DNA from 2 places in the Pyxidicoccus sp. M6 genome. Region 2 is predicted to be linked to the other one. Evidence: riboswitches for the same ligand, from Rfam matches in the RefSeq annotation. Region 2 holds a riboswitch; the other holds the start of a gene.
What was found. Region 2 has a riboswitch for cobalamin ahead of ACVTJA_RS46030 (TonB-dependent receptor plug domain-containing protein). Riboswitches for the same ligand answer to the same signal wherever they lie in the genome.
Positions count from the first base shown of each region.

Region 1: another riboswitch for cobalamin. It lies ahead of ACVTJA_RS03940 (energy-coupling factor ABC transporter permease); the one in region 2 lies ahead of ACVTJA_RS46030 (TonB-dependent receptor plug domain-containing protein).

Region 1 is NZ_CM145714.1:913,593-919,066, forward strand. It holds gene ACVTJA_RS03930 (nuclear transport factor 2 family protein) at 595-1,143, opposite strand; gene ACVTJA_RS03935 (cupin domain-containing protein) at 1,426-2,502, shown strand; cobalamin riboswitch at 2,607-2,829, shown strand; gene ACVTJA_RS03940 (energy-coupling factor ABC transporter permease) at 2,859-3,665, shown strand; gene ACVTJA_RS03945 (hypothetical protein) at 3,692-3,874, shown strand; gene ACVTJA_RS03950 (energy-coupling factor transporter transmembrane component T family protein) at 3,864-4,463, shown strand; gene ACVTJA_RS03955 (energy-coupling factor ABC transporter ATP-binding protein) at 4,529-5,290, shown strand; gene ACVTJA_RS03960 (CbiX/SirB N-terminal domain-containing protein) at 5,287-5,474, shown strand, end outside.
Region 2 is NZ_CM145714.1:11,706,365-11,711,838, forward strand. It holds gene ACVTJA_RS46025 (MXAN_6577-like cysteine-rich protein) at 1-336, opposite strand, end outside; gene ACVTJA_RS46030 (TonB-dependent receptor plug domain-containing protein) at 539-2,785, opposite strand; cobalamin riboswitch at 2,845-3,083, opposite strand; gene ACVTJA_RS46035 (FHA domain-containing protein) at 3,090-3,662, opposite strand; gene ACVTJA_RS46040 (hypothetical protein) at 3,773-4,057, opposite strand; gene ACVTJA_RS46045 (hypothetical protein) at 4,096-4,767, opposite strand; gene ACVTJA_RS46050 (dipeptidase) at 4,846-5,474, opposite strand, start outside.

The DNA of each region.
Region 1 (5,474 bases), 2.6 Mb from region 2:
CCATTGAGGAACCATGTCATTGACGACCAAGGATTGAGAAACGACACGCGCCATGAGCCCTCCTATTCTTCTCATCATGGTGAGTTGTGACGTAATGCATTATATCACGTATCTGACGGTTGTCTATTTTCACTTGAATTTAGTGAATTGACTACAAAATCACCATACCGCGCCTCACGACGCACGGAGGCGGCGGCACGTGCCGTGAAGTGACGGACGTACCGGGGTGATGATTGCGGGATGAAAGTTTCGCGGCGCGCGAGGAGCTCGACGTCCGGGTGAGACGGGCGGTGACGTGTTGGATGCGTGGCGCTCGGCGCGCGAGCCTGGCTCGCACGGGTGCCTTCGCTCTTCAGTAGCGTGCCCACGGACGGAACTCCCCCTCGGTTGCCCTGGCGATGTGAAGCATCGCCTTTCACAGCAGGACTGCATTCCCAAGACAATACACAGGCGCCCCTGCGGAGGGCTCTCCCCAAAGCCCTGTCGCGCGCGATGTGTATTTTTGCAACTGTAGCTACAAATGTTACAGGCGCTGAAAACGACGAAACGCCACGTCCCGCGCAGGAGCGCGGGACGCGGCGCGAGAACCGTGTATCAGTTCTTGCTGGCCTCGACGAAGCCCGCGGAGTCCTCGAAGAAGTGGTACTCGAGGATCTTGCCGTCCTTGACGACGACCTTGAGGGCCCAGTCGCTGGCATAGGGCTTGCCGGTGGTGCGGATGTTGTGGACGAAGGCGCCGCTCGCGAAGGCGACGTTGCCCTCACCGATGACGGAGTCCACGGAGAACGCCTTGGTGTCGAAGTTCTTCCCGAGGTTGGTCACGAAGTCCTTCGCGCCCTGCTGGCCGCTGTAGGAGCCGTGCAGCTGGGTGCCCTTGCGCTCGCCCTTGCGGACGGCGGTGATGACGGCGTCCTTGTGGAACGAGTTGACGACGCCCTCGCCGTCACCCTTGCCGAAGGCCTCGAAGAAGCCCTTCACGACGTCGGCGGCGCTCTTGGTGGCGGTGTTGGCGGCAGCAGCGGTGGTCATTTCCTTGTCCTTCTTGGTGGTGGCAGCGGCGGGCGGGTTCTTGCCCTCGGCCGCGGCCGTGGTGTGAATGGAGAGGGCGAAGACGATGGCGGTAAGGGTCAGCTGGACCTTCATTGTGGACTCCTGAAGCTGGGGCACACGCCTGCCCGGGCCGGGGGGCCCCGAGGCAAGCGATTGCCGGGTCGGTTCGCGCCGAGGCGCGAGATCACACACTCATTCGCACACGCTCCCGCGAGAGCGCAGGGTGTGTGTGAACGGGTTGACGGAGTGCATAGTAGGGGCCGCGGATGCGACGAACAATGACCGAAACGCTCGCTTTTCAGTCCAAAAGTCTCAGCCCGGTGGATGCACGGTGGGATGCGCTATTGTACGCCCCGGCCTATTAAGGTGGGGACCATGGACGTACTCGCGAACGTGCTGGGCGTGACCCAACTGGGTAACACGATGCTCTGTCAGTCGGAGCTCCTGTCGCCATGGGGGCTCGACATCAAGGCGAACACGAAGACGGCCGTGCACCTCGTGCAGCGGGGCGTGTGCTGGCTCCGGCTCGAAGGGGAGAAGGAGCCGATGCGGCTCGTGCCCGGCGACGTGGCGCTCGTGGGCAGCGGCGTCCGCCACTTCATGACGGACGACCCGGGCACGCGGGCGGAGCCGTGGGAAGAGGCGCTGGAGAAGGCGAAGCTGCGCCTCGCCGCGCTGCCGCCGAACGCCTCCGCGGACACCACGGTGCTCCTGTGCGCGGCCTACGAGTTCGAGCAGGACGGGCAGCACCCGCTGCTGGCGCTGTTGCCCAAGCTGATCCGCCTCAACGTGGACTACACGGAGGAGGGCGGCCAGTTCCAGGCGCTGGTGCGGCTGCTGGCCCACGAGTCGGGGCGCAAGCTGCCGGGCTCGGAAATCGTCATCCCGCGGCTGGTGGACAGCCTGTTCGTCTACATCGTGCGGGCGTGGATGGCGAGCCAGCCGGTGGGCGCCGGAGGCTGGTTCGGCGCGCTGAGGGACCCGCAGATTGGGCGCGCGCTGTCGCTCATCCACGAGAATCCGGAGCTGCCGTGGACGGTGGAGAGCCTGGCGGCGAGGGTGGCGCTGTCCCGGGCGGCCTTCGCGCGGCGCTTCGTGGAGCTCGTGGGCGAGCCGCCGCTGAAGTACCTGACGCGGTGGCGGATGAGCCTCGCCGCGAAGATTCTGAAGACGACGACGGAGTCCGTGGATGTCGTCGCGGCGCGCGTGGGGTACGACTCGCCGACGGGCTTCGGCAAGGCGTTCCAGCGCTACCTGCGCGTCGCGCCGGGCCGCTACCGCTCGGCGAGCCATCCGGAGCGTGTGGCGGACGTGGAGCACGAGGACGAGGCGGCGAACGAGTCCGAGGAGCTCTCCGAGCAGGAGTCGGTGGCCTCGCTCCCTCCGGCCGCAGCGGCGCCGCCGAGGGTGCTGCGCGTGGTCTCCGGACGGGACAGCCGCCTGCCGCGCTGAGGCGGAGAATGTCTGTCAATGCAGTGCCGTGGCTGGTGCAACCTGGTCAACGGGAGGCGTGTTCGTTGACAAGTGCCTCGCGGCTCCGTTATCTGCGCGGCCACAACTGAATCGCCGCCTGGGGTGCCCACGACGGGCATAACAGGGAAGCCGGTGTGAATCCGGCGCGGTCCCGCCACTGTGAGTGGGTGAGGCCGCTTCCACGAAGTGCCACTGGGTGCAGCAGGTGCCCGGGAAGGCGGAAGCGGCGCGGGGAGTCCTCCTCGAAGTCCGAGGAGCCCTCCGCAACCCATGAGCCAGGAGACCTACCCCAGGCAAAACGACTGACCCTCTCCGTGGACTGAGAGGAGGTTGCCATGCGCTGGGTGCATGGGCGCTGGAACGGTGCGAACCGTCCCGCTCCCGTCGACGACCGTCTCCTGTCTCGCGTGTGCGGAGCACCGCTCGTGCTCGCCGCGTTGCTGCTGTTGCCCGCGCGTGCGCATGCGATGCACCTGGCGGAGGGCGTACTGCCCCTGCCATGGGCCGCCGGTTGGACTGTCACGATGCTGCCCCTCGTGGCGCTCGGGGTGCGCGCGCTGCGGCGGCGCTCGGCGGAGGACCCCGTCTTCGGGCCGTTCCTCGCGATGCTCGCGGCGGCGGTGTTCGTCATCTCGTGCATGCCGGTGCCGGTGCCCACGGCGGGCACGTGCAGCCACCCGGTGGGTACGGGGCTGGCGGCGGTGCTGGTGGGGCCGGTGCTCACGGTGCTCGTCACGCTGGTGGCACTGTTGCTCCAGGCACTGTTCCTCGCGCACGGCGGGCTGACGACGCTGGGCGCGGACGTGTGGAGCATGGGGATTGCCGGTGGGTTCGCCGGGTGGCTCGCGTTCCGCGCGCTGAGGAAGCTCGATGTGCCGCTGTGGGGGGCGGGGTTCGTCGCGGGGCTGGTGGCGGACTGGGCGACGTATGCGACGACGGCGTTCGAGTTGGCTTCGGCGCTGCACGGGGAGGAGGGGCTGGGACGGGCCTTCACGGCGGTGGCGCTGGCCTTCGTGCCGACGCAGTTGCCGCTGGGGTTGCTGGAGGCCACGCTGACGGCGGGAGCGCTGGTGTTCATCTCGCGGCGGCGTCCGGCGCTGCTGGCATTCGGTGCCGCCGCGCAGCCTCCGGTGTCGCCGTGACGGCCGCGCCGCAGGGATGGCCTGGAGTGGACGAGCACGTGGTGCGCCCGTACGCGGAAGCCGCGGGCCGCACGCCCGCGCCGCTCTTTCCGCAGCCCGAGGGGGATGTGCTGCTCTTCGCCTTCCTCGTGGCGGGGCTCATCGGTGGCTGGGTGCTGGGGTACAGCTACCGCGCCCTCTTCGTGGAGGGAGGCCGCCGTGGTGCGTGAGCCTCCCGCGTGGGTGCGTGGGCTCGATGCGCGGGTGAAGCTGGGCATTGCGCTCATGCTCCTCGTCGCGGGGCTGGGCGGTCCACTGCCGTGGGCGCCGCTCGCGGTTGCGGCCGGCACGGGAGCGCTCGGGCTTGCGTGGGGGCGGAGTGTCTCTCGTGTGGCGCGTGGGTTCGGTGCGGCGCTGCTGGCGGGAGCGCTCGCGGCCGCGCTGCATGCAGTCCTTGGTACTCGGCTCGGAGTGGCGGCGGGGTGGCTACTGGGCGCGCGCATGGCGGCGGGCGTCGCCGTGTTCGGACTCTTCTCGCACCTGACGCCTCCGTGGGACTTCGCGCATGCGCTCCGGAGACTCGGAGTGCCGGACGTGTTCACGGAGCTGCTGGCGCTCTCGGCGCGGTACGCCCGCGTCTTCGAGGGCGCGGCACGCACGGCGCGTGAGGCGCAGTTGGTGCGTGGGGGCTACAGCGGTACGCGGCGTTCGCTCGAGTCGATGGGTGCGCTGGCGGGGCTCACGCTGGTGCGGGCTTTCGACCAGGCGTGTGCCACCGCCGAGGCACGTGCGGCGCGTGGAGTCGGGGGCCGGCTGTGACGGTGCGCCTGGGTGTGGAGGCCATCGGTGCGGGGCCCGTGGGCACTCGTGCAGTCCTCACTGGCGTGTCCTTGGAGGCTCGGGCCGGAGAAGTCGTCGCGCTTCTCGGCGCCAACGGTTGCGGCAAGACGACGCTGCTGCGCACGCTGATGGGTCTTCTTCCTGAACGGAGTGGGCGGACGCTGCTCGACGGTGCACCCCTTGGGCGGGGCGCTGCGGCGCGAGCGGCGGCGGGTGTGGCGCTCGCCTTCCAGAATCCCGACGACCAGCTCTTCGGCGCGACGCTCGAAGAGGACGTGGCGGCGGGGCCTCGAGCCCGGGGCCTGGGAGCGGCGGAGGTGGCGGCGCGCGTGGGCTCCGCACTCGAAGCCGTCGGGCTCACGGGGCTCGGCTCGCGCGAGGTGGAGCAGCTCAGCTTCGGTGAGAAGAAGCGCGCCTGCCTGGCCGGGGTGCTCGCCCTGCGTCCCCGGGTGCTGCTCCTCGATGAGCCCACCGCTGGACTCGACCCTGTCGGCGAGCGCGAGGCGGCCGGGCTCCTTCGCCGCGTGGCCCGTGAGACAGGGGCCGCCGTGCTCGTGGCCACCCACGCCGTGGACGAGGTGCCCCTCTTCGCCGACCGCGTCGCCGTGCTCGGTGAGGGCACGTTGCTCGCCTTCGGTTCACCCGAGCAGGCCTTCGCGGATGCGGACCTGCTCGCCCGTGCGCGACTGCGGCCTCCCGCCGCGCTGGAGCTGTGGACCCGGCTCGGAAGCCCCCTCCTCCCCGCGCCCCTCACGCTGGACGCCGCCGCCGAGCGCCTGCGCCCGCTCCTGGAGGTCCGCCCGTGACGACTCCTTCCTCCCGCCGGGGCGTGCTCCTCGTCGGCCATGGCAGCCGGGACCCGCTCGCGCTCGCGGAGGTTCGTGCCTTCGCCGAGGCCTTCCGCGCGCACCGTCCCGACTGGCGCGTGGAGCTCGCCTTCGTGGAGCTCACGCCGCCCCCGCTCATCGAGGCGCTCGACACGCTCGCCGC
Region 2 (5,474 bases):
CGAGCCTCCACAGCGAGCCGTGCCCGCCGAGCACGCCTCGCGGCACGTGCCCGACTCGCACACCTGGCCGGAGGGACACGCATTGCCGCAAGCGCCACAGTGGGCCACGTCCGTCGCCGTGGCCACGCAGGTGCCGTTGCACGCCTCCGTGCCCGGACGGCACGCACAGGTGCCTGACTGGCATGACTGGCCATCGCCGCACGCATTGCCACAAACACCGCAGTTCGCGGTGTCCCCGCTCAGGTCCACGCAAGCGTTGCCGCAGACGGTCAGGCCCGAAGTGCAGACCACGCCCTCTTCCGGGCAGCCGGTGAGCGACAGGGCCAGCACGGACATGAGCAGCGCGGGAATCAGCGACCCACCCAGGAAGCGAGCGCCCCCGCGCGGCCGGGACCAGTGGAATGAACGTTCATTCCGCGAGCCCTCCGTCCCAACGGGAGGCGCGGAGTGCGGGGCTCCTCGGTGGAATGAACGTTCATTCCGCGTCCCCTCCCCTTCAGGGAACGGCTCGGAGCGCAGGGAGTTCCCGCGTCCTGACTCAGTGCGGCGAGGCATGCGATTCCTCAGAGGCAGAAGGTGCGGCTGCGGAAGAAGCGTCGCGGTCGAGCGCCACCGCGAGCGTCGCGTACACGGCGCGGCCCGGCAGCGGGAAACCGGTGAAGTCATAGGCCCGCACGTCGAGGAGGTTCTTCACCTCCACGGACAGGGTGAGGTCCGGCCCATGCAGGAAGGTGCTGGACGCGCCCGCGCTCAACAGCGTGCGCGACGGCAGGCTGCGCGAGCCCGTGCGGTTGACGAACTGCGAGGACTGATGGAGCACCTCGGTGCGCGCATTGAGCCAGTCCGGCCCCGCGCGCACACGGCCCACCCACTTCTGTCGCGGCCGGTACGGCAGGTCCATGTTGAAGAAGCGTGGGTCACCGTAGCGGTTCTGCGTCCGCATCCACGTGTAGCTGGCGTTGGCGGACAGCCACGGGAGCGGATGCGCCTCGCCCTCCAGCTCCACGCCCCACACGCGCGCCGCATCGAAGTTGTACGGACGCGCGAGCAGCGGCGGGTACAGCTCATACGCAATCAGGTTCTCGTACAGAGCACCGAAGCCGCCGGCGGTGACGCTCCACACGGGCTCATCTTCAACACGAAAGGCGGAGCTCCACGACACCGCCGCATCCGCGTACAGGGCACGCTCGGGCTTGAGCCCCGGGTTGGGGAGCAGCGTGCCCTGACGGATGTAGAGCTCCAGGAAGGAAGGCGCGCGGTGGGACTGGCCGACGTTGGCGCGCACTCCGAAGCCACCGCCCAGCGACACGGACGTGCCCAGCTTCGGAGCCAGCAGCCAGTACGGCCCCACCCGTTCCACCCGCAGCGACGGCACCACATTCACCCGGCCATCGAAGAGCCGAAGCTCGTCCATGGCCATGACGCTCGCACGCCACCACGAAGCGGACTGCCCGTCCCGCGCCTCGGTGACGCCCTCACCGGACGAGGCCACCGTGACGGTCAGCGACTGCATGTCTCCGAGCGCCCGGCGCCCCTCCAGCTCCACTCCGCCCACGGAGTGCCGCTGCGCACCACCCGCGCCCGGCAGCTCTCCCGTCACCTCCAGCCCGTCGCGCCGGAAGAAGCCGCGAGCACTCCCCTGCCCCACGTCGCCGAGAAGCCCCGACCAGCGCAGGCCCAGGGACAATCGACCCAGCTCCTGCCTCCCGGAGGACTGGGGGTTCTGCACCGTGCCGGGGATGGAGCGGTCCTCCAACGACAGCTCCGCGAGCGCATCCAACCGGGAGCCACCGGGCAGCCGCCGCCGGTAGCGCAGCAGACCGCCACCGCCTCGCGCGTCATTGCGCGCACGCACCTGCGAGGTGAGCGGGTTGTCGTCGACCGCGGGAAGCTCATCCACGTCGTACGCGAAGTCCCCATCCGAGCGCCCCGCATGCACCAGCAGCAGCGCCTGCCCATCGAGCAGCGGACCGGTGGCGGCGACATGGCCCAGCATCGTGTCCCAGCTCCCGTACGTCACCTCGCCGCTGGCGCGCAGGTGCGAGCCGGGCGCGCGGGTGATGATGTTCACCGCGCCGCCCAGGCCTCCCGAGCCATACCGGGCACCCGCGCCGCCGCGCAGGACCTCGAAGCGCTCCACCAGCGCGGCGGGAATCTGCGACAGGTCCGCCATGCCGCCCGCGCCGTTGAGGGGAATGCCATCCAGGAACACGAGCACACCGTTGGCCGCCGCGCCGCGCACCACCAGGCTCTTGCTCTGCCCATAACCACCGGAGTCCTGCACCGACAGGCCCACGGAGCCGGCGAGCAACTCCGCCGTGTCACGCGCCTCGCCCGCATGCTCGCGAGCGTCGATGATGGTGATGGCGCCCGTGGGGTCTCTGCGCTCCGGAGACTCCGGAGGCGGAGGTGTCTTCCCGCGAACCACGGTGGTGCGCGAAGCGGAGGGCTCCGCGGGAGCTGACTCCTGTTCTGCCCCGCTCGCCGTGGGCGTGGCCACCGTGGGCTCACGGCCCGACGCCTCACGCGCCGATGCCTCTTCACCGGCCTGTATTGGCGCATCGCTCCGAGGACTCGGCTCCGGGTCGGAGCTCACGACTGGCGAACTGGAATCCGGCGCGAGCACGGCCGAGCGCGCCGCGGAGCCCTGCACTGGAGCGGAAGCCGCCGCATCGCCGCCCGGCGCCTCACGCACCTGTCCCTCGTCAGTGGCCTGAGCGTGCGCGAGGAGCGGGATGTTGGGCACCAGGCACGCCACGAGCCCGGCGAGGAAGGTCCACCGCATGCTCCGCCTTCCGCTCTCTCCATCGAAGAGAGAAGGCCACCCGCCCGTGCCGGTGAAGGGCACGGTCGAACCCCTGGGCAGGTCTCCTGGCTGACGGGCTCCGGAGTCCGGCGCACGCCGCGCCATTCCGGAAGGGGCCTTCCGCCTTCCCCCGGAGCGACGCTGCCGGAGTGGCGACTGACCGAAGTCCCCGGCCCTGACCTCAGGGCTGCCCGTTCACAGTGGCGGGACCGCGCCGGATTCGCACCGGCTTCCCTCTTGAAGGCCCGACATGGGCACCCAAGGGCGCACCCCTTCTAGGGACTCACACCCCTCGCGTCAAGCGAGCCGGGGTGCGCTGGGACGACGCGCGCACGTACTGCTCGAAGGCGCACGCCTGGAGGAACACCAGCTCCACTCCCCCCAGCCTCAACGCGGCCCGAGCGAAGAGCGGCGCCGGCCTTCCCGGGACAATCAACACCCCGTCCTGGAACGTCCCGTTGTGGCTCCCCAGGTCCGTGACGCTCCACATCCCCGTGTGCGGCTCCTGCCGGAAACGCGCGTGCATGCGCGACACGGTGGGCTCCGACAGGATGATGTCGCACTCGGGGCCGCGGCCCACTGTCACCTCGGAAACGCCTCCGCGAGGACGCGGCCGCACCTCGAAGACGAGCGGCTCCACGGAGCGGCTCTGGGGCCGCCGCCCCGTCTGCGTCAGTCCCTCGGAGCGCGCCACCGGGGCCGGCGGCGCGGGCACGGACTCCCACACCAGCACGGGCCAGCGCAGGGTGCGCAGCAGCGCCTCACGGTCGACAAGCACCTGGGAAGCCAGGGTGGACAGGCGATGGAGCACGGGCACGTTCCTCCAGCGCGACGAGAGCGGAGCGAACCTGTGCATGGGGGTTCCATCCGGACACCCCCTCACGTTCATTTTCGTGGGACACAACCGCCCTCGCGAGCCAGGCGAGCCGTATGACTCACTCCCACCCGCGCGGTGGCACGGTGCGTCTACTCCCGCACGCCCGCGTCGGCACACGGCGTGCCCGCGTCCACGGCCTCCGGGGAACAGTCGGGGAGCGCCCCCTCTTCAACCGAATCCCAGTCCGACTCCGCCCCCGCGTCGTCCACGGAAGACGTGCCGGAACCTGCGTCGAAGTAGGCGACGCTGGCCACGCGGTCCTCCACGGCACAGCCCGCCGCGCACAGCAGGAGCCCCGCGAGGAGCAGCTCGCGAGGACGGAAGGAAGGGCACCCACGGAAGCCGACGCGCGTCACGGAGGAAGTCCGGTTCATCGCCTTTCACTCTCGCGCAGCCGCAAGCGGAGCGCCACTCATGGAAGAATCATGAACGCGACCGCCAGGCGGGGCTGCACCACCCAGCCGCGGTGCAGCGGGATGAACCCCCCGGAGGTGCTGTCCTCGTAGCCCAGGATGGGCCGGCCGACGACGAAGTCCAGGGCGGCGGTGGCCTCCACGGCGAAGAGCCGCGACAGGCGCCACCGCACCGAGGTGTCCGGCCCGGTGAGCAGCGTGGGGATGAAGCGCGGATTCGAGGGCACGACAGTCCGAGTCAGCGCGAATGAGGACCGCGCGAAGACGAGCAGACCCGCGCCCGCGCCCACGCCCCACCGCACGGGCCCGGAGCGGAGCACCGGCGTGTCCAGCCAGAAGCCGAAGGTGTACTGCTCCAGCTTCACGTGCGTCTGCGAGTCGTAGATGTTGTCCGGCACGCCCGCGAGGAACAGGAAGCGCAGGCGCAGCGCCGAGCCCTCCCAACCCATCCCGAGCAGCAGCCCCTGGTGCCCCGTCGAGGCATACCCGTCCAGCGCGCCCTGGGCACCCACCATGAGCTCCCACTGCACGGACGGCCCCTGATGCGCGGCCTCCGAAGCCATGGGGGCGTCCGCCGGAGGAGGACGCGGAGGCTCCTCGGCCCACGCGCCGGAACCCACGAGGAGCGCCATCACCCACCCGAGCCGCAGCCACCTGATGCCCGATGCCATGGCGCGGACGCTAACGCCCGCGGGCGCCAGCGGGAAGTCCCGCGATGAAGGGCCTGGCACCATCATCCGCTCCGTTCCTCAGCGCTGGGCGCTCGGGGCGGCGCGCAGCTCGCGGCTGACGCGCTCGGCCTCGCGGAAAACGCGCAGCAGGTTGCCCCCGAGAATCTTGTGGAGCTGCTCGCGGGTGTAGCCCCGGGCCATGAGGGCCTCGGTGATGCGGGGCAGGTCGGCCACCGAGTCGATGCCCTCGGGCGTGGAGGTGATGCCGTCGAAGTCCGAGCCCAGGCCCACGTGGTCCACGCCGGCCACCTTGGCGACGTGGTCGATGTGGTTGATGAGCGCGTCGAGCGGGGGCCTCTTCACCCTGGCCGCCCACTCCCAGCTCGTCGCCTGGGACACGCGGAAGCGCGTGGCGGCGTCCGCGTTCTTGTACTGCGCCTCCAGCTTCTCGTCGGCGGCGTTCCGCTCCGCGGCCATGGCGGCGAAGCCCTTGCGGTAGTCGTCGTCGATGAAGGCCGAGAAGAAGTTGACCATGACGACGCCCCCGTTGGCGGCGACGGCCTTGAGCATCTCGTCCGTCATGTTGCGCGGGTGGTCGGTGAGCGCGCGGGCGGACGAGTGCGACGCAATCACCGGCGCCTTCGTCACCTTCATCACGTCGAAGAAGGTGGAGTCGGCCACGTGGGAGATGTCCACGAGCATGCCCA